DNA from 2 places in the Arthrobacter sp. 05N428_2 genome. Region 1 is predicted to be linked to the other one. Evidence: predicted binding sites of a transcription regulator. Region 1 holds the regulator's gene; the other holds the start of a gene.

Region 1 (11,540 bases):
GGCCAGTGCTTCGGCCTCAGGAGTTCGGCCTTGGAGACGTGGAGGCCCTCGAAGTAGTTGGCAGCCTCGATGATCCGCTCCTCCGTGACGATGTCAAGGTTGAGGGCCTGCGAGATCGGCTGGGCGGTTTCCTGCGCGCGGGTCAACGGGGAGGCTACGAGATGCACGATCTTGGCACCCTGCGCGGCACGTTCGCTGAAGTGCTCTGCCAGCGTCCGGGCCATCTCCTGGCCCAGTTCGGAGAGGTGGAACTCCGGCAGCCTGCCATACAGGACACCCTCGGGGTTGTGGACCTCGCCGTGGCGGAGCAAATGAACAGTGGCTTGGGGCATGTGTACCAGTTTCTCAAAGGGCAGGCGCAATGGCGAAATCTTCTACGAGAAGTAGAACTCAAACTTTTGAAGAAATGTTCCCCAACGCCGGAATAAAAGATGCAAATGCATGTTTATACTGGGTGAAGCGGTTAGTTGAGGCTTCAATAAATAGGGCTTCGACCCACGCTCAGTAGAACTTGTGCACCACCCACCCGACCCAAGGAGAACCCCATGGCACTTCCCGCCAACCTCACCACCGGCACCTGGACCCTCGACCCCTCGCACAGCGAAATCGGCTTCAGCGTCCGTCACGCAGGCATCAGCAAGGTCCGCGGCCAGTTCAAGGAGGCCGACGCAACCCTGGACCTCGCCGAAAACGTCAGTGACTCGAAGGTGAACGCCACCATCAAGACGGCGAGCTTCGATTCCGGCGATGCCAACCGCGACGGCCACGTCCGCGGCGAGGACTTCTTTGACGTCGAGAAGTTCCCGGAAATCTCCTTCGTCTCGAGCGCCATTGTCCCCAAGGGCGACGCCTACGAACTGGTGGGTGAACTGACCATCAAGGGTGTCACCCGCCCGGTGGCCCTGGAGACCGAGCTCAACGGCGTGGCCGTTGACCCGTTCGGCAACACCCGCGCCGGCCTGACCGCCGAAACCACCATCAGCCGCAAGGACTTCGGCCTGACCTGGAACGCTATCCTCGACGCCGGTGGCGTGCTGGTCAGCGACAAGGTTGCCATCAACCTCGAACTGGCCTTCATCGCCCCCGCAGCGTAGTCCGTGCCGCCCCCTGAGGGCGGACAGGCTGTTCCGGCCACCGTCGGAGACGCTTCAGACACCCCGCTCCATCCCTGGATGGAGCGGGGTGTCTTGCTTAGGCGGTCCGGCATCCGGCGCGCTCCATCGGGGGGGTGTTTGGCCGGACTCCGCACCGCCGCGGGAGGTTGCTAGGAAGCGCTGGTCCCGCAGTCTAAAGTGAAAATCATGAGCAACACCGGTGACGTCCCCAAGCCCGAACAGCCACGCGGCACTCCCCCGCAGCCGGGAAACGTCCCACCCGCCAGTGCGGAACAGCCGGGTCCGGCCAGGGCGTCGGAGGAGTCAGGCGGTCCCGGCCGGCCCGGCGGGTTCCGCTTCGAGTGGCCTGCCGACCGGCCGCGCACGTTCCATGAAGTCTGGCCGGCGGGTGGCTATTCCGGAATCTTTACACTCCCGTCGATGCCCCCGGAACTGAAGATCTCCTATTGGGTTTGGGTGGTTGGGGGCCTGCTGGGACTTCTCGCCGGAGTGATCGGGCTCTTCGGCGCCGTGGTCCTCTTCGTGGTGTCACCGCCGGCGGGCATCCTGCTAATGCTGCTGGTTCTGATCGCGCTCGCCTTGGCGGGGGCCCAGGTCACGCTCGCGATGAAGATGAAGGAGGGCTGGGAATGGGCCCGATTCGCCTTAACCATCGCCGCCGGCGTGAGCCTGGTCCTCGCAGCCTTCAGCACGGGCATCGCGGGAGGCGGCAGCTGGCCCGGCTTTGTGATCAGCGTGGCCGCGACCGTCCTGATGTGGCTGCCCAACTCGCAGTCGTGGTTCAACGCCTTCAAGGGCCGGTTCTAGTCCCCGAATCAGAGAACGATCCCAGGGACGGGGCGATCGCCGAAGAGTACATCTGGGCGTAGTCCGCGCCGGACTTGAGAGCGGCCCCAAGTGGGAGCGGCTCTCGCCGTTTCGGCGGCCTGCTTGCAGCACCGCACGACGACGGCGGGCGCTGGCCGAGAATACCTCTGGGGAATGACCCAAACCTCAGTGGCCCCGGGGTACGGTGGAGTTAAACCACGCTGGGGCGGGTTCTGACACCGGTCCCGGTAACCCATCCCGCCACCGAAATGCAAAGGACCGCCATGAGTAACCCGCCAGTCGAGCCTTCCAGCCCGGACGGACCCGAGTCGGGCAAGCAGGCTCCGCAGTACGGCCAGAACGCACCCCAGTACGGGCAGCAGGCGCCGGGCTACGGACAGCAGCCGACGGCCCCGCAGTATGGTCAGACCACGCCCCAGTACGGGCAGCAGGCGCCGGGCTACGGACAGCAGCCGACGGCCCCGCAGTACGGCCAGAATGCCGCGCAGGCTCCGCAATATGGTCAGAACGCTCCCCAGTACGGCCAGCAGGCGCCGGGCTACGGCCAGTCCCCGTACGCCCAGTCCCCCTACGGCCAGTCGCCCTACGGTCAGCAGCAGGGTCCCGGCGGCGTGCCGAAGCTCGTCAATATTGCGTTCTGGCTCATCGTGGCCTCCGGCGCAATATGGGTGCTCTCTCTCCTCCTGTCCATCGGGGGTCTGGACACCCCGGCCTTGCGGGACATGTTCCAGCGCCAGATGGCGACAAGCGGCGCTGACGTCAACTTCAGCGAAGTCAAGCCGTTCTTGGTCGGCACCATCGTGGTGTTCGCCGTGATCAGCGCGGGCCTTTACGCGCTCGTGGCAATCAACGTCCGCAAGGGCAGAAACTGGGCGCGGATCCTCGGCACCGTCTTCGCGGTCCTATCTATCTTCAGCCTGCTCCCGCTCAGCATCGGAACCCTTGCGGTGCTGGCAGGCATTGCAGGCATCGTGATGTTGTACCTTCCGGCGACGTCCCCGTACTTTCGGAAGCAGCAGCCATTCGCCAACCCATACGCGCAGAACCCCTACGGCCGCTAGGCCAGGCACCCGCCGCAGGCGGGGTATCAGGGCGCGGGATCCGGAACAGCCGACAGCTAGTCGGCGTCGTCCGGGTCCTGCGCCCTTTGCGCGTGATAGGCGAGAATCTGCAGTTCGGTGGCCATGTCCACCTTGCGCAGATTGACGCCCGGCGGCACCTGGAGCAGGACCGGGGCGAAGCTCAGGATGCTGCGCACACCGGAGGCCACCACCCGGTCGCACACGCCCTGCGCCACCGCTGCCGGCAGCGCCAGAACGGCCATGTTGGCACCGGTGCGGTGCAGCACGGATTCGAGGTCCGCGGCGTCGCTCACCCGCAGCCAGCCCACCTCGCTGCCCACCACCATCTGGTCGGCATCGAAAATGGCCACGATGTCAAAGCCCCGCGATTCAAAGCCGCCGTAGCGGGCGAGCGCCTTGCCGAGGTTGCCCGCGCCGACGATCGCCACCTTCCAGTCATGGGTCAGACCCAGCGCCGCGGCAATGTGACGGTTCAAGTACTGCACTTCATAGCCCACGCCCCGGGTCCCGTAGGAGCCCACGTAGGAGAGGTCCTTGCGGAGGGTGGAGGAGCTGACGCCACAGGCCTCGGCCAGCGACTCGGAGGATACGCGGTCCACGCCCTCGGCCAGCAGTGCGGTCAGGGCGCGCAGATAGAGGGTCAGCCGGGCCACGGCCGCGGGCGGGATCTGCTTGGCGGCAGAACCGGCTCCCCCGGGCAGGGCATCGGGTGATGAATCCAGCGAAGTCACTATCTGCTCCATTGCGTCGCGTTGTTTCTCCACTCTAGAGCCCCGGGAGTTCGTGCCACAAAGCAGAGGGCGCGAGCACCGGCCGCCGGTTCAGGGAGCACTCAGGCCTGCTGGCCCAGCGCGCGGCGCAAGGTTCGGGCCAGTCTCGCCTCATCGATCCGCCAGAAATCCCGCTGGACGCCGTCCACCAGCAGCACGGGAATTTCCTCGGCATAGCGCTCGCGCAGGCCGGCGTCGTCGTCGATCGACTGCTCGGACCACTCGAGTCCCAGGGCTGCGGTGACGCGCCCGACGGCGTCGCGCGCGTCCGCGCACAGGTGGCAGTTGGCTTTGGTAATCAGGACTACATCGGGGGGCAGCACGGGTTTGGCCATGGATCCACGGTAGCCCCGCCCTGCGTCACGCGTCGAAGCGGCCCAGGGGTTCCCACGCGGTGCGGCGGCGTGCCTGCTGCGCATGCGGCCCGCTGGCATTGACTAGACTCGTGGCATGCCCGAGGAGAAGATCGTCGCTGTCCCCACGGGGCCGGATGTGCCACCGCAGCATGGCGAGGCCGCCTTCTTCGACGTCGACAACACCCTCATGCGGGGCGCCAGCCTTTTCCATGTGGCCCGCAAGATGCATCAGCGCGGGGCGTTCACCATTCCGCAGGCTGCCGGCTTCGCCTGGAAGCAGCTGATGTTCGTGCTCCGCGGCGAAAACATCGACGACGTCCACGCCGTCCGCGACACCGCCCTCAGCCTCGGCTCCGGTCTGACAGTCAAGGACATTGAAGTGCTCGGCGAAGAGGTCTACGACGAGATGATCGAGTCGCGGATCTGGCCCGGCACCAAGGCGCTGGCCGAACAGCACCTGCGCATGGGCCGCCGGGTCTGGCTCGTCACGGCGACCCCGATCGAGGTGGCAACCGTGATTTCCACCCGGCTCGGCCTCACCGGCGCCCTCGGCACGGTCGGCGAGATCCACGACGGGGCCTACACCGGACGGCTCGTGGGCGAGATCCTGCACGGGCCCGCCAAGGCCGTGGCGGTCCGCGGCTTAGCCGAGGCCGAAGGCCTGGACCTGGACCGCTGCTGGGCCTACAGCGACTCGCACAATGACATTCCACTGCTCGGCATGGTCGGGCACCCGGTGGCCATCAACCCCGACGCCCGGCTGCGCCGCCACGCGCGCGAACACAACTGGCCGGTCTACGACTTCCGGTCAGGACGCCGGGCGGCAACCCTGGGCCTCAAGGCCGCGACCGTCGGCGGGGCCATCTACGGCTTGTGGCGGGGCTTCTCCCGCTTCCGCGGCCCCGCGGCGTAAAGCCGCCCCGCAGCCGGCGCGCCCGCTCCGGGACAAAGAAAATGCCCGCCGCCGGGAAGGCAACGGGCATTGACGCTGTGTGAAGTAGTTCTACTTCTTGTTGCGACGCTGGTGGCGCGTCTTGCGAAGCAGCTTGCGGTGCTTCTTCTTGGCCATACGCTTGCGACGCTTCTTAATAACTGAACCCACGAAAGTTCCTTACCGGCTAGATGCATTACCTGCCCGTTGGGAAGGGTCCGCGGGCTAAGCAGCAGACTGCACAACTGACAGGTTCTTACAATGACGTAAAACGTTCCTTAACAGGGTACCGCCTATCGGGGGCACACCACGACCGCAGGCCTCGGGGAGAGGTCTGTTAAGGCCCCGCGGGACGGGAGAAAGCTCAGCCCGTCTCGGTGCGTCCGTCGACAACAGCACCCCTGAGGTACTGTTCGACGGCGGTTTCCGGAACACGATAGGAGCGGCCGAAACGCACCGCCGGCATTTCACCGGAGTGCACCAGGCGATACACGGTCATCTTTGATACCCGCATGACATCCGCGACCTCGGCCACGGTGAGAAAGCGCGCGTTGGAGAAGTTGGCCTCCGAAGACATTTCTCTTATTCCTTTTGCTCAAGCGAACGGCTGCCCCGTCTGAACGACATGGCGGTGTGCCGATGCTGAGCCATCAAACAACCATGTGCTAGATACTCTAGGGGTTCGTGGTGCCAATGTGAAAGCCTTACGCAGGAATTTGCCAAGGTTTTCCGCAGGATACCCGCACCGGCCGTCCTCCCGGTGCCGGGCTCAGCTTAGGGTGCGCCGGGTTCGCGCCGACGCCGCCAGCTGGCCGAGCACCGAGGCGGTGACGTCCCAGTCCATGCAGGCATCCGTGACGCTCTGGCCGTACAGCAGCGCGTCGTTCCCGGCGGCGTGTTCGGCGACGTCCAGGGCCTGCGCGCCGCCCACCAGGAAACTCTCCAGCATGATGCCGGCGATGGCCGCCGCCGAGGCACCCCCCGTCTCGAGCTGGGCGCCGATCTCCAGGGCCACCTCCGCCTGCCGGTGGTGGTTCTTGCCGCTGTTGGCATGGCTCGCGTCCACGATGAGCCGCGGGTTCAGCTGCTGCGCGGCAAGGCGGGCGGAGGCCGCTTCGACGTCGGCGGCGGAGAAGTTGGGGCCCTGGCTGCCGCCGCGCAGGATGATGTGGGTGTCCGGGTTCCCTGCGGTGCTGACCAGGGCGGCCCGGCCATCCCCGTCGATCCCCAGGAACGCCTGCGCGGCGGCCGCGGCGCTGCACGCGTCCAGCGCCACCTGCAGGCCGCCGTCGGTGCCGTTCTTGAAACCGATCGGCATGGACAGGCCGGAAGCGAGTTGGCGGTGGATCTGGCTTTCCGTGGTGCGCGCCCCGATGGCGCCCCACGCGACGAGGTCCGCCATGTACTGCGGACTGATCGGTTCGAGGAATTCCGTGGCCGTGGGCAGGCCCAGCGCCGTGACCTGGCGCAGGAACTGGCGGGCGGCGCGCAGGCCGGACGCAATGTCATGGCTGCCGTCGAGCCGCGGATCATTGATCAGGCCCTTCCAGCCCACGGTCGTGCGCGGCTTCTCGAAGTACGTGCGCATGACGATCAGCAGGTCCTCGCGGTGCTTCTCGGCCTGGCTGACCAAGCGGCGGGCGTATTCGAGCCCGGCCTTGGGATCGTGGATGGAGCACGGGCCGACGATGACGAGCAACCGGTCATCGACGCCGTCCAGGATGGCGCGGACCTCGTCCCGGCCGCGGCCGACGACGTCGGAGCCCCGGGCGTCCAGCGGAAGCTCCGCGATCAGTTCCTGCGGCGTGGGCAGGGCGGTGAATTCACTGATCCGCAGATTTGAGGTGGACTGCTGGCTTTCGCCGGCTGCTTCGATGCTCATTGTTCGGGTCCTGTTCCGGGGGTGCGGAGCGGGCCCTGGTCAGAACCCGCCGGAGAAATGGCGAAGGGCAGAGAATGATCTCTGCCCTGTTGGCTCTGAAGGTGGGTTGGATGCGTGTCAGTTAGACGCAGGCCCCTCCAGAGCCAACGAAAAATACGCATACCAACGGTTAGTCATGGCTCGACGATAGCCCCGCTCCCCGCCGGAGGGCAAAGCGGCGGCGTAATATTCCGACGGCGGTACTCCGGGCGCGGCCCGTTGGGCTGCGGCCGGCCGGCGGCGGGCCGCGGCGACGGGTGCTGCGCGAGCGGGACGGCGTCAGGCGCCGCCACCCAAACCCGCCTCCGCGTAGTAGCCCTCGATATGCTCCGCCACCAGCCCGGCAGCCCCTTCGCCGTCGTGCCGGTTGATGGCCGCCAGGATGTCCCGGTGTTCCTGGCGCAGCCGCGCCGCGGTGGCGTCCCAGTCCGGCAGGTTTCCGGTGAGCCGTCCGGCGTAGTCCTGGATGGCTTCGCGCAGGGAACCCATCATGGCGCTGACCACCGTGTTGCCGGCCGCGTCCGCGAGCGCCAGATGGAACCGGACATCGAGGGCGAGGAAGTCCTCCGTGCCGGCGCAGCCGTCCATCTGGTCCAAAAGGCGGGCAGCCTCCGCGAGGGCGGGCGAGTCGGGGCTGGCCCTGGCCGCGGCCCAGGTCTCGAGCAGCACGCGGGTCTGCACAATGTCCGCCACGGGTAAATGCGAGGTGGCCACGTGGAGCCGGAGGGCTGAGCCGAGGGCCGCCGTCGGATCCGAGATCACCACGGTGCCGGCGTCCGGCCCGGAACCCACACCTGCCCGGACCACCCCCATCGCCTCAAGGACCCGGATGGCCTCGCGCACCGAGGTTCGGGAAACGCCTAACTGCTCGGCCAAGGACCGTTCCGCGGGGAGCCTGCCGCCCACGACCAGTTGGCCGCCGGAGAGCTGGTCTTCAATCCACTGCAGGACGAGCCGGTGCGTACGCATGGCCACATCCTACTTGATGTGGTCCGACCACATCCCCTAGAGTGTGGTTGGACCACAGTGTTGGAGACGAGACGCCCCCGGAGGCCGCAGTGACGCAACCCATGAAGACCGGCACCCCCAGCAATCCCGAGGCGCCCACCACGCCGGAAGACACCGCGGCCGGCGCGGCAGGAAACTCGCCCGGCACGCCCGTTGACCGCGGCGCCCTGCCCGCAGCCTTGAAGCGCCGGATGCCGAAGTACGCGGACCTCGCCCCGCTGATGCAGTTCAAGAAGCCGGAATTCAGCCGCGTCGCGAAGCTGCGGCGGGCGAGCACGATCTGGGACCTGCGCGCCATGGCCAAACGACGGACACCCCAGGCACCCTTCGACTACACCGATGGCGCCGCGGAAGCGGAGATCACCCTGCGCCGTGCCCGGGAGGCGTTCCTGGACATTGAGTTCCGCCCCGGCATCCTGCGCGACGTCTCGAGTGTGGACCTCGGCACCGAGATCCTCGGTAAGGCCGCCCGGCTGCCGTTCGGGATCGCGCCCACGGGCTTCACCCGGATGATGCAGTCCGAGGGCGAGTACGCCGGTTCCCGGGCCGCCGCGTCAGCCGGCATCCCCTACACGCTCTCCACAATGGGCACCGCCTCCATCGAGGATGTGGCCGCGGCCGCCCCGGACGGCCGGAACTGGTTCCAGCTCTACCTCTGGACGGACCGGGACCGCTCACTGGAATTGATCGAACGGGCGGCCAGGGCCGGCAACGACACCCTCATGGTCACGGTGGACACCGCCGTCGCCGGCGCCCGGCTCCGTGACGTCCGCAACGGCATGACCATCCCGCCGGCGCTGACCCTGAAGACCGTGTTCGACGCCTCCTACCGGCCCGCGTGGTGGTTCAACTTCCTCACGCACGAGCCGCTGACCTTCGCCTCGCTCTCCCGCTACACCGGCACCGTAGCGGACCTGATCAACTCCATGTTCGATCCCACCCTGACGTTTGCGGACCTCGACTGGCTGCGCGAAACCTGGAAGGGCAACCTGGTGGTCAAGGGAATCCAGACCGTCGAGGACGCCCGCAAGGTGGTGGACCACGGCGCGGACGGCGTCGTGCTCTCCAACCACGGCGGCCGCCAACTGGACCGTGCCCCCATCCCGTTCCACCTGCTCCCGGACGTGACCGCGGCACTCAAGGCGGACCACAGCGACGCGGCCGTCATCCTGGACACGGGCATCATGAGCGGCGCGGACATCATCGCGGCGCTGGCGCTGGGCGCGGACTTCACCCTGATCGGCCGGGCCTACCTGTACGGCCTGATGGCGGGCGGTCGGGCCGGGGTGGACCGGGCCATCGAGATCCTCGCGACGGACATGCGCCGCACCATGGCCCTGCTGGGCGTCAGCCGGATCTCCGAGCTCACCCCGGACCACGTCACGCTGCTGTCCAAATAGTTCGGCCAGGCGCCAGGCGCCAGGCCATTCGCCCGCCTAGATGAGGCCCTGGGCCAGCATGGCGTCGGCCACCTTGACGAAGCCGCCGATGTTGGCGCCCAGCACGTAGTTGCCGGGGTCGCCGTACTCGTCGGCGGTGGCGGCGCAGCGGTCGTGGATGCCGACCATGATTTCCGTGAGTCGGCGTTCGGTGTGTTCGAAGGACCAGGAGTCGCGGCTGGCGTTTTGCTGCATTTCCAGGGCCGACGTGGCCACGCCGCCGGCGTTGGCGGCCTTGCCCGGGCCGAACAGCACCCCCGCCTGCTGGAAGACCGCGACGGCGTCGCGGGTGGAGGGCATGTTCGCTCCCTCCGCCACGGCTACGAGACCGTTCCGCACCAGCCGGGCGGCGGCGTCGCCGTCAAGTTCGTTCTGAGTGGCGCACGGCAGCGCCACGGTGGCGTTAACGTCCCAGACAGAGCCGCCCTCGACGTAGGAGACGGCAGCACGGCGGGCCTCGTAGTCTTTGAGGCGTCCGCGTTCGACCTCCTTGATCCGGCGCAGGAGGTCGACGTCGATCCCGGCCTCGTCCACGATGTAGCCGGAGGAATCGGAACAAGCCACCACGTTGGCGCCGAAGGCCTGGGCCTTGGCGATCGCGTTGATGGCGACGTTGCCCGAGCCGGAGACCACCACGCGCTGGCCCTCAAAGGACTGGCCGCGGGTCTTGAGCATCTCCTCGGCGAAGATCACCGTGCCGAAGCCGGTGGCTTCGGGGCGGACCAGCGAACCGCCCCACGAAATCCCCTTGCCGGTGAGGACACCGGATTCGTAACGGTTGGTGATCCGCTTGTACTGGCCGAAGAGGTAGCCGATTTCGCGTCCGCCAACCCCGATGTCGCCGGCCGGGACGTCGGTGTATTCTCCGATGTGGCGGTACAGCTCGGTCATGAACGACTGGCAGAAACGCATCACCTCGGCGTCGGACCGGCCACGGGGGTCGAAGTCGGAACCGCCTTTGCCGCCGCCGATCGGCATGCCGGTCAGGGCGTTCTTAAAGATCTGCTCGAAGCCCAGGAACTTGACGATGCCCAGGTAGACCGAGGGATGGAACCGCAGGCCGCCCTTGTACGGACCCAGGGCCGAGTTGAACTCCACCCGGAAGCCGCGGTTGATCTGGACGCGTCCGGCGTCGTCCACCCAGGGCACCCGGAAGATGATCTGCCGCTCGGGCTCGCAGAGCCGTTCCAGGATGGCGGCTTCCAGGAATTCGGGGTGCCGGTCGTGCACGGGCCCGAGGCTCTCGAAGACTTCTGTGACCGCCTGGTGGAATTCGGTTTCGCCGGGATTCCGCGCTAGTACCGTGTCCCGGACAGCTTCTAGCCGCGCGTCCATGTAACTCCCTAACCCTGGGCGCCCGTGGTTGGGCGCAACAATATAGCCTTTCCATACTGCACCGCGCCGGGCCGGGAATGCCATTTGAGCGCCACGGCCGGGCGCTTGTGACGCCGGGCGGGTGACGGACAGGCAGGGGCTATTTCTTGCGGCCGAACTTCGGCAGGCTGGCGAGCAGATCCGCGGCCCTTGTGGCGGCCCGGCCCACCGAGCGGCCGATTTGCTGTGGTTTCGAATCCTCCGCCGCGGTGCCGACCGGGATGGCCACTGCCGGGCTCAGCACACCGCCGGCGCTCCGTTCCGGGACCGCTGGCGCAGCCTGTGCAGCCGCGGCGGCAAGGGTGTCCGGACCCGTTGGTGCGGCGGCAGCGGGCGGGGGTGTCGGTTCCGCAGCGGCCGGGCGGCCGACGTCGAAAGTCTCGAGCCAGCTGGCGACGCCGGCCAGCGGCTTGGGGTTCAAGGCGTAGTAGCGCTTCTGGCCCTGGGCGCGCATGCTGACGAGGTCCGCTTCGCGCAGGACCTTGAGGTGCTTGGATATGGTGGGCTGGCTCGCTTCGAGCTCCTGGACCAGTTCCCCTACCGCTTTGTCCCCCTCGCGGAGGGACACCAGAATGTCGCGCCGGGTTGCCTCAGCAATGACGGCAAATACGTCGTCTGTCACCATGCCCTCCACACTAGCGACATATACGCCGGATGGCATCCACCAGTTGCGGACGTCCGCCGGCGGGGCCACCCGGCGCTCCCGGCGGCCCCGA
Region 2 (11,540 bases), on a different contig from region 1:
GGGCTTGGTTTCGCGCTGGGCGTCGCGGTGCCGCCAGGTCGCCGGCACGCCTGTCAGGATCGACTCGGCCGGTGCGTCCTTGACCACGACGGCGTTGGCGCCGATGGCACTGTCCCGGCCGATCGTGATGGGGCCCAGGACCTTGGCGCCGGCGCCGATGACGACGCGGTCCTCTATGGTGGGGTGCCGCTTGACCTTGGCGAGCGAACGGCCGCCGAGGGTGACGCCGTGGTAGATCATGACGTCCTCGCCGATCTCGGCGGTCTCGCCGATCACGACGCCCATGCCGTGGTCGATGAAGAAACGCCGGCCGATGGTGGCGCCGGGGTGGATCTCGATGCCGGTCAGGAACCGGGCCAGCTGGGAGATCAGCCGGGCCGGGAAACGCAGCGAGGGGTTCTGCCACAAGCGGTGCGTGACGCGGTGCGCCCAGATCGCGTGCAGGCCGGAGTAGGCCAGGACGTTTTCGAAAGAGCCCCGCGCCGCCGGGTCGTGGGACCGGGCGGCGTCGAGGTCTTCCCTCAGTCTTGCGAAGAAGCTCACAAAGATCTTTCTACGAAGTCGTGGCCAACGGGCTGGACTCAGCCGCGGATGTCGTCGTACAACACGGTGGAGATGTAGCGCTCCCCGAAGTCGCAGACAACGGCAACAATCAGCTTACCGGCGTTCTCCGGGCGCTTGGCGAGCTCCAGCGCCGCCCAGACGATCGCACCGGAGGAGATGCCGCCCAGGATGCCTTCCTTGATGCCCAGTTCGCGGGCCACACGCACCGAATCCTCCAGGCTGGCGTCCAGGACCTCGTCGTAGACGCTGGTGTCCAGGATCTCCGGGACGAAGTTGGCGCCCAGGCCCTGGATCTTGTGCGGACCGGCGTTGCCGCCGTTGAGGATGGCCGAGTCCTTGGGCTCGACGGCGATGATCTGCACGTCGGGCTTGCGCTCCTTGAGTACCTGTCCGACGCCGGTGACGGTCCCGCCGGTGCCGACACCGGCGACGAAGATGTCCACCTTGCCGTCGGTGTCGGTCCAGATTTCCTCCGCGGTGGTCCGGCGATGGATCTCGGGGTTGGCCTCGTTGGCGAACTGCTGGGCCCAGATCGAGTTCTCCGTGTTGGCGACGATCTCCTGGGCTTTCTCGACGGCGCCGCGCATGCCGTCGGAACCGGGCGTCAGCACAATCTCAGCGCCGTAGGCGCGGAGCATGACGCGCCGTTCGGTGGACATGGTCTCCGGCATGGTGAGGATGACCTTGTAGCCGCGGGCCGCGCCGACCATGGCCAGGGCGATGCCCGTGTTCCCCGAGGTTCCCTCGACGATGGTCCCGCCGGGTTTCAGCGCGCCGGACTTCTCCGCGGCGTCGACGATCGCGACCCCGATCCGGTCCTTGACGCTGTTGGCCGGGTTGTAGAACTCCAACTTGACCGCCACCGTGGCGTCCAGGCCTTCGCTGAGCCGGTTGAGGCGGACCAGCGGGGTGCCGCCGACCAGCTGGGTAACGTCGTCATAGATCCGTGCCATGGGTGTGTATGCCTATCCGTGAGGAGGGAATTTTAAGGTCAGCCTAACGAGGGCCTCTGAACCCTGGCTAAGCCTTAAGCCATGCGGAGTAATATTTCCGGGCCTTGGCCAGCTTCGGGTTGATAATCACCTGGCAGTAGCCCTGCTCGGGGTACTTCGCGAAGTAGTCCTGGTGGAAATCCTCGGCCACGTGGAAAAGAGGCAGCCGGCTCACCTCGGTGACGATGGGATGCGTCCACAGCTGCTGGTTCCGCTCGATCGCTTCTTCGAAGAGAATCTTTTCCTCGGTGGTCTCGTAGAACATTGAGGAACGGTACTGCGTGCCGACGTCGTAGCCCTGCCGGTTCAGCGTCGTGGGATCGTGCAGGGCGAAGAACATGTCCAGGATGATGTCGGCCGGAACGATTTCCTCGTCAAAGGTCACGGCCACAACCTCGGCGTGCCCGGTGGTTCCGGAGCAGACGGAGTAGTAATCGGGGTTGCGGTCATGGCCTCCGGTGTAGCCGGAAATCACCGAGCTGACACCCTTGGTTTTCTGGTAGACGGCGTCGAGGCACCAGAAGCAGCCCCCGCCGAGCACGAAAGTTCTCATGCCTTGTTCAATGGACGAACGGCCCGGATCATTCCCGGACGCGGGACTCCGGCGTTCACGGAACGCCCTGCCGGGGCTGCCGGCGCCGCGGATAGGGTAAAAATGAGGGTATGGAACCTGAGAACACCGACGTTTCAGTTCAGCCCGCCGAAGCCGCGGGCCCCGGCTCGGCCGCGACACTGGGCATGATCCTGCTGGCCGTCGAGGAGCTCTGGCCCGAATCGCTGGCGGAGGACTGGGATGAGGTGGGCCTCGTGGCCGGGCATCCGTCCGCCGAGGTGAGCAGGATCCTGTTTGCCGTCGATCCCACGCTCGAGGTGATCGAGGAGGCCGTCAGCTGGGGCGCGGAGCTGCTGATCACGCACCATCCCCTGTTGCTCAAGGGCGTCACCTCGGTGGCAGCCAATACCCCCAAGGGCAAGGCCGTCCACCGGCTGATTGAGTCCGGAACCGCCCTGATGACTGTCCATACCAATGGTGACTCCGCCGTCGGTGGCGTCTCCGACGTGTTGGCCGACGCGCTGGGCCTGCAGGACGTGGTGCCCCTGACTCCCGCCACAAACGGCCTTCCCGAGGAGGGCATCGGCCGCGTCGGCGACCTCCCCGACGTCCAGACACTGGGGGATTTTGCCGCGCGGGTCTTTGGCATCCTGCCCTCAGTTGCAGGCGGTGTGCGGGTCTCCGGCGACCGGGACGGTTTGGTGCGAAGGGTGGCCCTGTGCGGCGGCGCGGGCGACTCGCTGTTCAATGAGGTCCGCGCGAGCAACGCCGACGTCTACCTGACCGCGGATCTGCGGCATCATCCGGCGTCGGAGGCCCGCGAGGCCGCCGTCAACGACCGGCCCTACCTGATCGACGTGTCGCACTTTGCGAGCGAGTGGCTGTGGCTGCCGGCGGCCGCCGAGGCTCTCGGAAACGTGCTGACGGACCAGGGGCACGACATCGAAATCCGGGTGAGCAACACCAACAGCGATCCGTGGGACTTCATTCTGACTCCGGGTTAAGCCTTGTTGGCGAGGTCCGTCGCCGGGCCCACACCGGCGAGGGACCCATACCGAGCGCAGCGAGGTTTGGGAGCTGGTGGGGACGTAGCGAGGCCGGGGAGCACGCTAGGCGCTAGAGTCTAAAGAGCGCCGGTACGGTGCCCGGCTCCGGCCGGTATGTGAACACGCGGAGGAAATAGTGGCCAAGGCAGCACCGGCGGAACAGTTGAAGTTGCTTGAATTGCAGGGACTGGATGCCAAACTCAAGTCTCTGTCCAACCGCCGCCGCAGCCTTGAAAGCGACTCCCGGATCACCGACCTGGAAGCCGCCCTCGGAGTGGCCAACGGCGAACTCGGGGCCGCTAAGGTGGCGGTGCACGACGCCGAACTCGAACTCAAACGCGCCGAGGCCGACGTCGAACAGGTCGCCTCCCGGATCGAACGCGACGAGGCCAGGCTCAACAGCGGTACCGGGCTCTCCAAGGACCTCGTGGCCCTGCAGCGCGACATCGCGTCACTGAACAAGCGCCGCTCGGACCTGGAGGACGTCGAACTCGAAGTTCTGGAGCGGCTGGATTCGCTGCGCCTGCGCCAGGCCACGCAACAGCAGATTGTTGATGACATCCAAGGTTCCTTCGGCAGCATCCGTGCCGAACTCGATGAGCAGCTGGCCGAAGTGGCCGCAGAAGCCACGGTGGTGCGCGGCCACCGGGCCGAGTTCGCAGCCGGCCTGGACGCCGGAATGCTTGCCGTCTACGAGAAGACCCTCGCCAAGCGGGGCGTCGGCGCGGCCCGGCTTTTCCACGGCACCTCCGAGGGGTCCGGCATGCAGCTGAGCCCCGGCGACCTCGCTGAAATCAAGGCCGCCGCGGAGGACGACATCGTCTTTTGCCCCGATTCCGGGTGCATCCTGGTCCGCTCCGCCGAATGGGCCTAACCACCCAACTGGCTGGCACTTGTTGTCGCTTTGAGCCCTGAAAACGCCACCTAATGCGAGCTAGTTGGGCAGGATGATGTTGAGGGCGTGCGGCTTCCGGGCCGTGCCGTCAACCAGTTCCACGGACCACTTCTCGGCCGCGGCCTTCCGCAGTTGCGCGGGCGTCTCCGGGGACTTGCCACGCCGCGCCAACAGGTGCCGGGCGAGCTCCCCGCGGGTGTGCTTGGCGAAATGGCTCACCACCTTGCGGACCCCGTTGACCTCGGTGAAGACGTGCACGGCCACCGTCTGTTCCGGCGGAGGAGCCCACGCCGCCGCGTAGGTGCTGGAGCGGCAATCGACCAGCAGCTCGCCGGCAGTTTCCGCGGCGAGGGCTGCCGCCAGTTGCGGTTTCCAGAAGGAGGCCAGCCGTCCGACGTCGGGCAGCGCCGTGCCCATCGACAGCCGGTACGCCGGCACCCGGTCCGCAAAGCGGATGGCACCCCAGAGCGCGGAAATCACCAGCACCGAGGCATCCGCCTTTTTCCGCTGCACGGAAGTCAGCGACCGGTAGTCCAGCGCGTCGTAGAGCACCCCGGAGTACACCTGGTGTGCGGGCGCGGCGGGCTCGGCATGCAGCCGGGTGTTGCGTTCGACGTCGGCCTTCAGGGAGGCGCCGACGCCGAGCAGGGCGAGCGCATCCTCATGGGCGCTGACGGTGCCGAGCGCCTCGAGGACCTTGGCGCGGTGGCCATTAAGGCCGGGGAAACTGAGTGACGCCGGTTCGACGGCGTCACCGCCGGTGGCGGGGGTCTTGCCTTCGGAGGGTGGCAGCAGAATCAGCACCGTACGATCCTACCGGCGGCGGCGGGATGGCCGCGGACCGGCGTTGGAGGTCTATCCGCTCACGCCACCTTGGCGGGTGCCGCTGCCACATGAGCCGCTGCGGAGGCCGCGACCGGGGTCGGAACCGGAGCCGGTGCGGAGGCCTCGTAGGGGACAAACGCCGGAGCCGTTGCCGGGGCCACGGTCGGCGACGTTACCCCGGCCGCACGGGATTCCCGCGCCAAGAACGCGGACAGCTCGCCGATGGTGCTCATTAGCGGGGCGGGGAAGACGACTGTGGTGTTCTTGTCCACACCGATTTCGACGAGGGACTGCAGGTTGCGCAACTGGAGGGCCAACGGGTGCGCCATCATCGTGTCGGAGGCTTCGCCCAGCGCCGCGGCCGCGATCGATTCACCTTCGGCGGCGATGATCTTTGCGCGCTTCTCCCGCTCAGCCTCGGCCTGCCGGGCCATGGCACGCTTCATGCTCTCCGGCAGTTGAATGTCCTTGAGCTCCACGAGTGTCACCTCGACGCCCCACTCCAGCGTAAGGGCGTCAAGGATTTCGCGGATGTCGCTGTTGATGTGCTCCGTCTCGGACAGGGTCTGGTCCAGGCTGTGCCGGCCCACCACCTTCCGCAGCGTGGTTTGCGCGATCTGATTGATCGCGGCGGCCACGTTTTCGATCGCCACGACGGACTTCACGGCATCGATCACGCGGTAGTACGCCACCGCGGAGATGTCCACGCTGACGTTGTCCTGGGTGATGATGCCTTGGGACTGGATCGGCATGGTCACGATCCGCAGGCTGACCAGCTGGAGCCTGTCGATCACCGGAACAATCAAGCGCAGACCCGGCATCCGGACGCCGATTACCCGGCCCAGCCTGAACAGCACGCCCTGCTCGTACTGGCGCACAATCCGGATCGACATCCGGGCCACGATGAACAGCAGAACCAGAATTATCAGCCATACGACGACGGCGGTAACGTCCATCCGAATCGCTTCCTCGACTAGCGGAATACTTGCTTCAATTCTCCCACCGGCGTGGCCAAATGGCGCCGCTGCGGCGGGACAGTCGGGGAGACCGTAGAATGAACGACGGATGGGTTGACCAGGCGGCCGCGCGTCACGCAAGTGGCTCGAGGAACGTCCGGGCTCCGCAGGGCAGGGTGGTGGGTAACGCCCACTCGGGGTAACCCGCAGGCCAGTGCCACAGAGAATAGACCGCCTGCCCCGAGCCGTGTCCGCACGGCCAGGGAGCAGGTAAGGGTGAAACGGCGGTGTAAGAGACCACCAGCTTCCCGGGTGACCGGGAAGGCTAGGTAAACCCCACCCGGAGCAAGGCCAGACAGGGCACGTTTGAGGGCTGCTCGCCCGAGTGTCCGGGTAGGCTGCTGGAGGGCGTCGGCAACGGCGTCCGTAGATGGATGGCCGCTACTCCCGCGCCGGTAACAGCGCGGGAACACAGAACCCGGCGTATCGGTCAACCCATCCCACCACCGCGCCGGCGGCCGCGAGGCCCCCGGCCAGCGCATGGGAACCCACACACTGAGCCGGACACCCCCCGGACAGACGAAAGGGCCGGCACCTTGTGGTGCCAGCCCCTCCAGTCAAAACCGGGTGTCGGATCAGGCCTTCGCCTTCCGCTTCACCCAACCCCAAACCACGGTCGCGACAAACAAGACCAGGCCGATGATGGCCAGCCAAAGCAGGCCCTTCACGACGAAGCCCAGGATCGACAGGATGAGCCAAACGACAAGAAGTGCAACTATGAGTCCCATGCGGTCATCCTATGTGACGGGGGGACCACCGGCCCGGATTGCGTGTGAGTGATTTCACGCCGGCCAGGCCCGGCGGAGCCGCCGGGCCGCCCTAGAATGGAGAGCGAACGTAGAGGTTCTGCCGCCGGGTCTGCGTTCGCAGCCGGCGGCTTTTCTTTGCGGTTCAAGCAGGCGCACGGGGTGGACCGAATCCCCGCAGCACCTAGGTTCCGGAGACCCGCCGGCGGCCGACTTCCGCACACGAGGACGTGTGCGGTGGATTTTAGGAAGGTAGTTCTGTGAGCCAGACGTCAGATTCTTGTCTTGATACGTGGATGGGCCGGGAGGCCCTCGCCGAGGCCATGATCCCGGTGATCGGCCGGCTGTACCGCGAAAACAACGTGGTGACTTCCATCCACGGCCGGAGCCTGATCAACAAGTCCACGATGAACATCCTGAAGGCGCACCGCTTCGCCCGCCGGATGAGCAAGGAAGAGCTGCGGCTCGAAGAGACCGCACCCCTGCTGGATGCCCTCACCAAACTGGACCTGGGCGCGGCGGCCATCGACATCGCCCGCCTGACCGAGAAGTACCGTGCCGAAGGCGACGGCGTCAGCCTGGACGCATTCCTGCGCGAAGAGCTCGCCGAAGTTGTCGGCAAGCGCGGCGGCGACGACCGCACCAGCACCGACGTCGTCCTGTATGGCTTTGGCCGCATCGGCCGGCTGCTGGCCCGCCTCCTGATCGAAAAGGCCGGCGGTGGCCACGGCCTGCGTCTGCGTGCGATCGTGGTGCGCCGCGGCTCCGACAACGACCTGACCAAGCGCGCCAGCCTGCTGCGCCGCGACTCGGTTCACGGCTCCTTCGAAGGCACCATCAAGGTGGACCTCGAGAACGACACCATCACCGCCAACGGCGTCCAGATCCAGGTGATCTACTCGGACAACCCGGCAACTGTCGACTACACCGGCTACGGCATCCACGACGCACTGGTGGTCGACAACACCGGCCGCTGGCGCGACGCCGACGGCCTCTCCCAGCACCTGCAGAGCAAGGGCGTCTCCCGGGTGCTCCTCACCGCGCCGGGCAAGGGCGAGCTGAAAAACATCGTGCACGGCATCAACCACGCAACGATCACCGATTCGGACAAGATCGTCTCCGCGGCGTCGTGCACCACCAACGCCATCACCCCGGTGCTGAAGGCGATCAACGACCGCTACGGCGTCGTGCACGGCCACGTCGAAACGGTGCACTCCTTCACCAACGACCAGAACCTGATCGACAACTTCCACAAGGGTGACCGCCGCGGCCGCTCCGCCGCACTGAACATGGTGATTACCGAGACCGGTGCCGCAAAGGCAGTAGCGAAGGCCCTGCCGGAGCTCCTTGGGAAACTGACCGGAAGCTCCATCCGGGTGCCCACCCCGGACGTGTCCCTGGCCATCCTGAACCTGAGCCTGGAAAACGGCACCACCAGGGATGAAGTCAACGACTACCTGCGGGAGATGTCGCTGCACTCGGAGCTGCGGAAGCAGGTCGACTACATCGATTCGCCCGAGGTTGTCTCCACCGACTTCGTCGGCTCCCGCCGCGCCGGGATCGTCGACGGCCTGGCCACGATCTCCAACGAGAAGAACCTCGTGCTGTACGTCTGGTACGACAACGAGTTCGGCTACAGCTGCCAGGTGGTCCGCGTCATGGAAGAAATGGCCGGCGTGAACCCGCCGTCGTTCCCGGCCAAGGATGCCGCAGCAACGTTGGAGGCGGCAGGCCTCCCGGTCGAGGTCGGATAACCGCATTTTGAGGACGTTCCCGGCCGGGTCTCTGGAAACGGCCGGGAATGGGCACCACAATGGAGCCATGGAACAGAACTCGGCTGTGGAGCACGAAACCACCCTGGAACATGCCCTCGACGTGGCACGGCGGAACGCCAAGGAAGCCAAGCGCCTCCTTGACGACGCCCGCGCCAAGCGCGAGGCCGGCGAGGTCGACGACGCGCGGGTCAGCCAACTGGAAGGGCTGATGGCCCTCGCCGAGGAGGACCTCCGCCGGGTCACCAAGGAACAATGACCGCGCAGCCCTGAGCTCCCGGCCCGGGAGCCCTTGGGACTGGTGCACCGGCGCTGGACCTGTCCTGCACACTGTGGAGATCCGGTCCGGCGTCGGTGCTGCGTCCTAGGCTGTGAGGGTGCTGCAGACCCATCCTGCGCGGAAACGTCCGTGACCGCCACCTGGACCGACTTCCGGCGCGCCCGGCGCCGGTCCCGCCAGGCGTGGGCCCTGCTGACGGCCGGACTGCTGGCGCTGGCCGCCACCGTTGTCTGGTTCTTCACCGCGGGCCAGTTTGCCGTGGCAGAGCCGCCGACCGCCGGTCCCCGTGACGCTCCGGTGCTCGCGGCGGGCTGGATGAAGGCCGTCGCGCCGGTGCGGCCGGTGCCTGATGAGCTCGCGGCGGATGTGCTGGAGACCCTGCCGGTCAAGGGCCGTGCAGCCGCGAACGGCTATGACCGCAGCGCCTTCGGCCAGGCATGGCTCGATGTCGACGGCAACGGCTGCGACACCCGGAACGACATCCTCCGCCGCGACCTGCCCGACGCCCGGTTTACCGAAGGGTCCCGCTGCCGGGTCGGGGCCGGGTCCTTCCAGGAGCCCTACACCGGCCGGACCATCGAGTTCCAGCGCGGAGCGGAGTCCAGCAAGGCGGTCCAGATTGACCACGTGGTGGCACTGGGGGACGCCTGGCAGAAGGGCGCCCAGCTCTTGACGGCTGTGCAGCGCCAGCATCTGGCGAACGATCCGTTGAACCTGATCGCCGTCGACGGACAGGCAAACCAGGACAAGAGCGCTTCCGACGCCGCCACCTGGCTGCCCCCCAACAAGGCGTTCCGCTGCCATTACGTAGCCCGGCAGATCTCGGTCAAGGCAGCCTACGGACTGTGGGTGACGCCGGCCGAAAGGGACGCGATGAGGCGTGCCCTGGGCGCCTGTCCGGAGCAGCAGACCGTGGTGCCACGCTGACCCGGCGCGGGTCCGAAATCCGAGCTCATTGACATGCCGGTCCGGCGGGTCTACGACTGTGGCTGTCGGAACGGTAATCCAACCAAGGAGGACAAGATGGCGTACGGAGTGGTGCACTTTTTCGCGGGGGGAACCAAGGAGCAGTACGAGGCGTCAATCGCCGCGGTCCATCCCGGCGAAGGCCGCCTGCCGGAAGGCCAGGTCTTTCACGCCGGCGGCGCCTCGGCCGGCGGCTGGACCATCATGGCAGTCCATGAATCGAAGGAGAGTTGGGAGAAATTCCGCGACGGCGTCCTGATGCCCAAGATGCAGGCGGGCATCGACGGCGGTTTTACTTCCCCGCCGGAAGAAACCGTCGTTGACCTGTACAAAGTGATGCCCTGACCATCCGGCCAACCGTGGCACATGGCAAAGGCGGCGCCGGGAAGGGCGCGGCACGGGGGAAGACGCGGGCTAAGGGGGCCAAAGGCGATGCGCCACGGCGGGCCGGGCGGTTACCGCTCGATGTTTACGAGACCGAACTAGCGCGGCTGCAGGCCGAGCTGGTCGCGTTGCAGGAATGGGTGCGTAGCACCGGGGCGCGCGTCCTCGTGATTTTCGAGGGACGCGACGCCGCGGGCAAGGGCAGCGCCATCAAGCGGGTTACCGAGTACCTCAACCCGCGTGTCGCCCGCATCGTCGCGCTGCCCGCCCCGACCGAACGGCAGCGCGGCGAATGGTATTTCCAGCGCTATGTGGAGCATCTGCCGGCGGCGGGAGAGATCGTCCTGATGGACCGCTCCTGGTACAACCGCGCCGGCGTCGAGCAGGTGATGGGATTCTGCACGCCCGCGGAACACAAACGCTTTATGGCCCAGTGCCCGGTCTTCGAGCGGCTGCTGCTCCAAGACGGCATCCTGCTGTTCAAATACTGGTTCTCGATCAGCCACGCGGAGCAGGAACGGCGCTTTAGGTCCCGGCTGGAGGACCCGCTGCGGCAGTGGAAGCTTTCGCCGATGGACCGGGAGGCGATCCTGCGGTGGGAGGACTACTCGCGGGCGAAGGACGACATGTTCATGCAGACGGACACCGCCGAATCGCCATGGTTTGTGGTCGAGGCCGAGGACAAGCGTCGGGCCCGGATCAACATGATCGCCCATCTGCTTTCCAGCATCGACTACGCCGAAGTCCGCACGGAGCCGGTGACGTTGCCGGAAAGGCCCAAGGCTGTCAACTACACCCGTCCACCGCGGGATCTCTTCCGCTACGTTCCGGATCACGCGGCCGCCCTCCTGGAACCGCGCGAAGAGTAGCCCGCCGGTGCGCTAGTGGCCGAAGGGATCCGGGTCCACGCCGGGCATCCACGTCAGTCCGGGCACACCCCAGCCGCTTTTCTTGGCCTGCTTCATCGCCTTGCGGGAGTAGCGGTCGATCAGCCGGTTAACGTACAGCTTGCCGTCGAGGTGGTCGTATTCGTGCTGGATCACCCGGGCGAACCAGCCGGTCGCCTCGAACTCGATCGGCTTGCCCTCGCCGTCGAACCCTTGCACCCGCGCCCATTCGGCGCGCTTGAGCGGGTACTGGCCGCCGGGGAAGGACAGGCATCCTTCCTCCTCCTCGTCCGGATCCGGCAGTGCACCGGAGACCTTGGAGAGGGTGAGCACCGGGTTGACGACGACACCGGACGACGGCGCGCCGTCGTCGTTTTCGAATTTGTACACAAACAACCGCCGGCCCACCCCGACCTGGGGTGCGGCGAGGCCCACGCCGTTGGCGGCGTCGTTGGTCTCGAACATGTCCGCGATCAGGGTGCGCAGTTCGTCGTCGAAGACTTCGACTTCGGCGGCCCGGCGGTGCAGCACGGGTTCGCCCCAGATCGTGATTGGAAGGACTGTCATGGCGGCTGGTTCCTTTGATGCTTTGCGTGTGCGTGCCCGGGTGGTCA

The links. Region 1 encodes Rex, which represses fermentation and respiration genes when NADH is low (regulators of the CRP and FNR family bind a similar motif). Its sites were predicted from a motif close to CTTGTGAANNNNTTCACAAG; they were not measured.
Region 2: a site for Rex is predicted at 6,661-6,680, ahead of AC1DGI_RS02625 (glyceraldehyde-3-phosphate dehydrogenase). Genes of this name have one in related genera too.

Annotation. Positions count from the first base shown of each region.
Region 1 covers NZ_JBFTMR010000010.1:47,419-58,958, reverse strand. The annotation lists gene AC1DGI_RS12505 (histidine phosphatase family protein) at 1-332, opposite strand, end outside; gene AC1DGI_RS12500 (YceI family protein) at 546-1,094, shown strand; gene AC1DGI_RS12495 (hypothetical protein) at 1,536-1,922, shown strand; gene AC1DGI_RS12490 (hypothetical protein) at 2,207-3,004, shown strand; gene AC1DGI_RS12485 (redox-sensing transcriptional repressor Rex) at 3,061-3,756, opposite strand; gene AC1DGI_RS12480 (glutaredoxin family protein) at 3,858-4,130, opposite strand; gene AC1DGI_RS12475 (HAD family hydrolase) at 4,246-5,064, shown strand; gene AC1DGI_RS12470 (30S ribosomal protein bS22) at 5,155-5,253, opposite strand; gene AC1DGI_RS12465 (helix-turn-helix domain-containing protein) at 5,447-5,659, opposite strand; gene AC1DGI_RS12460 (3-deoxy-7-phosphoheptulonate synthase) at 5,852-6,964, opposite strand; gene AC1DGI_RS12455 (FadR/GntR family transcriptional regulator) at 7,283-7,972, opposite strand; gene AC1DGI_RS12450 (alpha-hydroxy acid oxidase) at 8,203-9,411, shown strand; gene gdhA (NADP-specific glutamate dehydrogenase) at 9,448-10,785, opposite strand; gene AC1DGI_RS12440 (ArsR/SmtB family transcription factor) at 10,925-11,449, opposite strand.
Region 2 covers NZ_JBFTMR010000002.1:188,739-200,278, forward strand. The annotation lists gene epsC (serine O-acetyltransferase EpsC) at 1-543, opposite strand, end outside; gene cysK (cysteine synthase A) at 582-1,517, opposite strand; gene msrA (peptide-methionine (S)-S-oxide reductase MsrA) at 1,585-2,109, opposite strand; gene AC1DGI_RS02595 (Nif3-like dinuclear metal center hexameric protein) at 2,220-3,113, shown strand; gene AC1DGI_RS02600 (zinc ribbon domain-containing protein) at 3,292-4,029, shown strand; gene AC1DGI_RS02605 (YaaA family protein) at 4,090-4,854, opposite strand; gene AC1DGI_RS02610 (slipin family protein) at 4,914-5,831, opposite strand; RNA gene rnpB (RNase P RNA component class A) at 5,942-6,333, shown strand; gene AC1DGI_RS02620 (hypothetical protein) at 6,467-6,619, opposite strand; gene AC1DGI_RS02625 (glyceraldehyde-3-phosphate dehydrogenase) at 6,898-8,391, shown strand; gene AC1DGI_RS02630 (hypothetical protein) at 8,459-8,668, shown strand; gene AC1DGI_RS02635 (HNH endonuclease family protein) at 8,819-9,616, shown strand; gene AC1DGI_RS02640 (hypothetical protein) at 9,713-10,000, shown strand; gene ppk2 (polyphosphate kinase 2) at 10,015-10,908, shown strand; gene def (peptide deformylase) at 10,921-11,493, opposite strand; gene AC1DGI_RS02655 (acyl-CoA dehydrogenase family protein) at 11,538-11,540, opposite strand, start outside.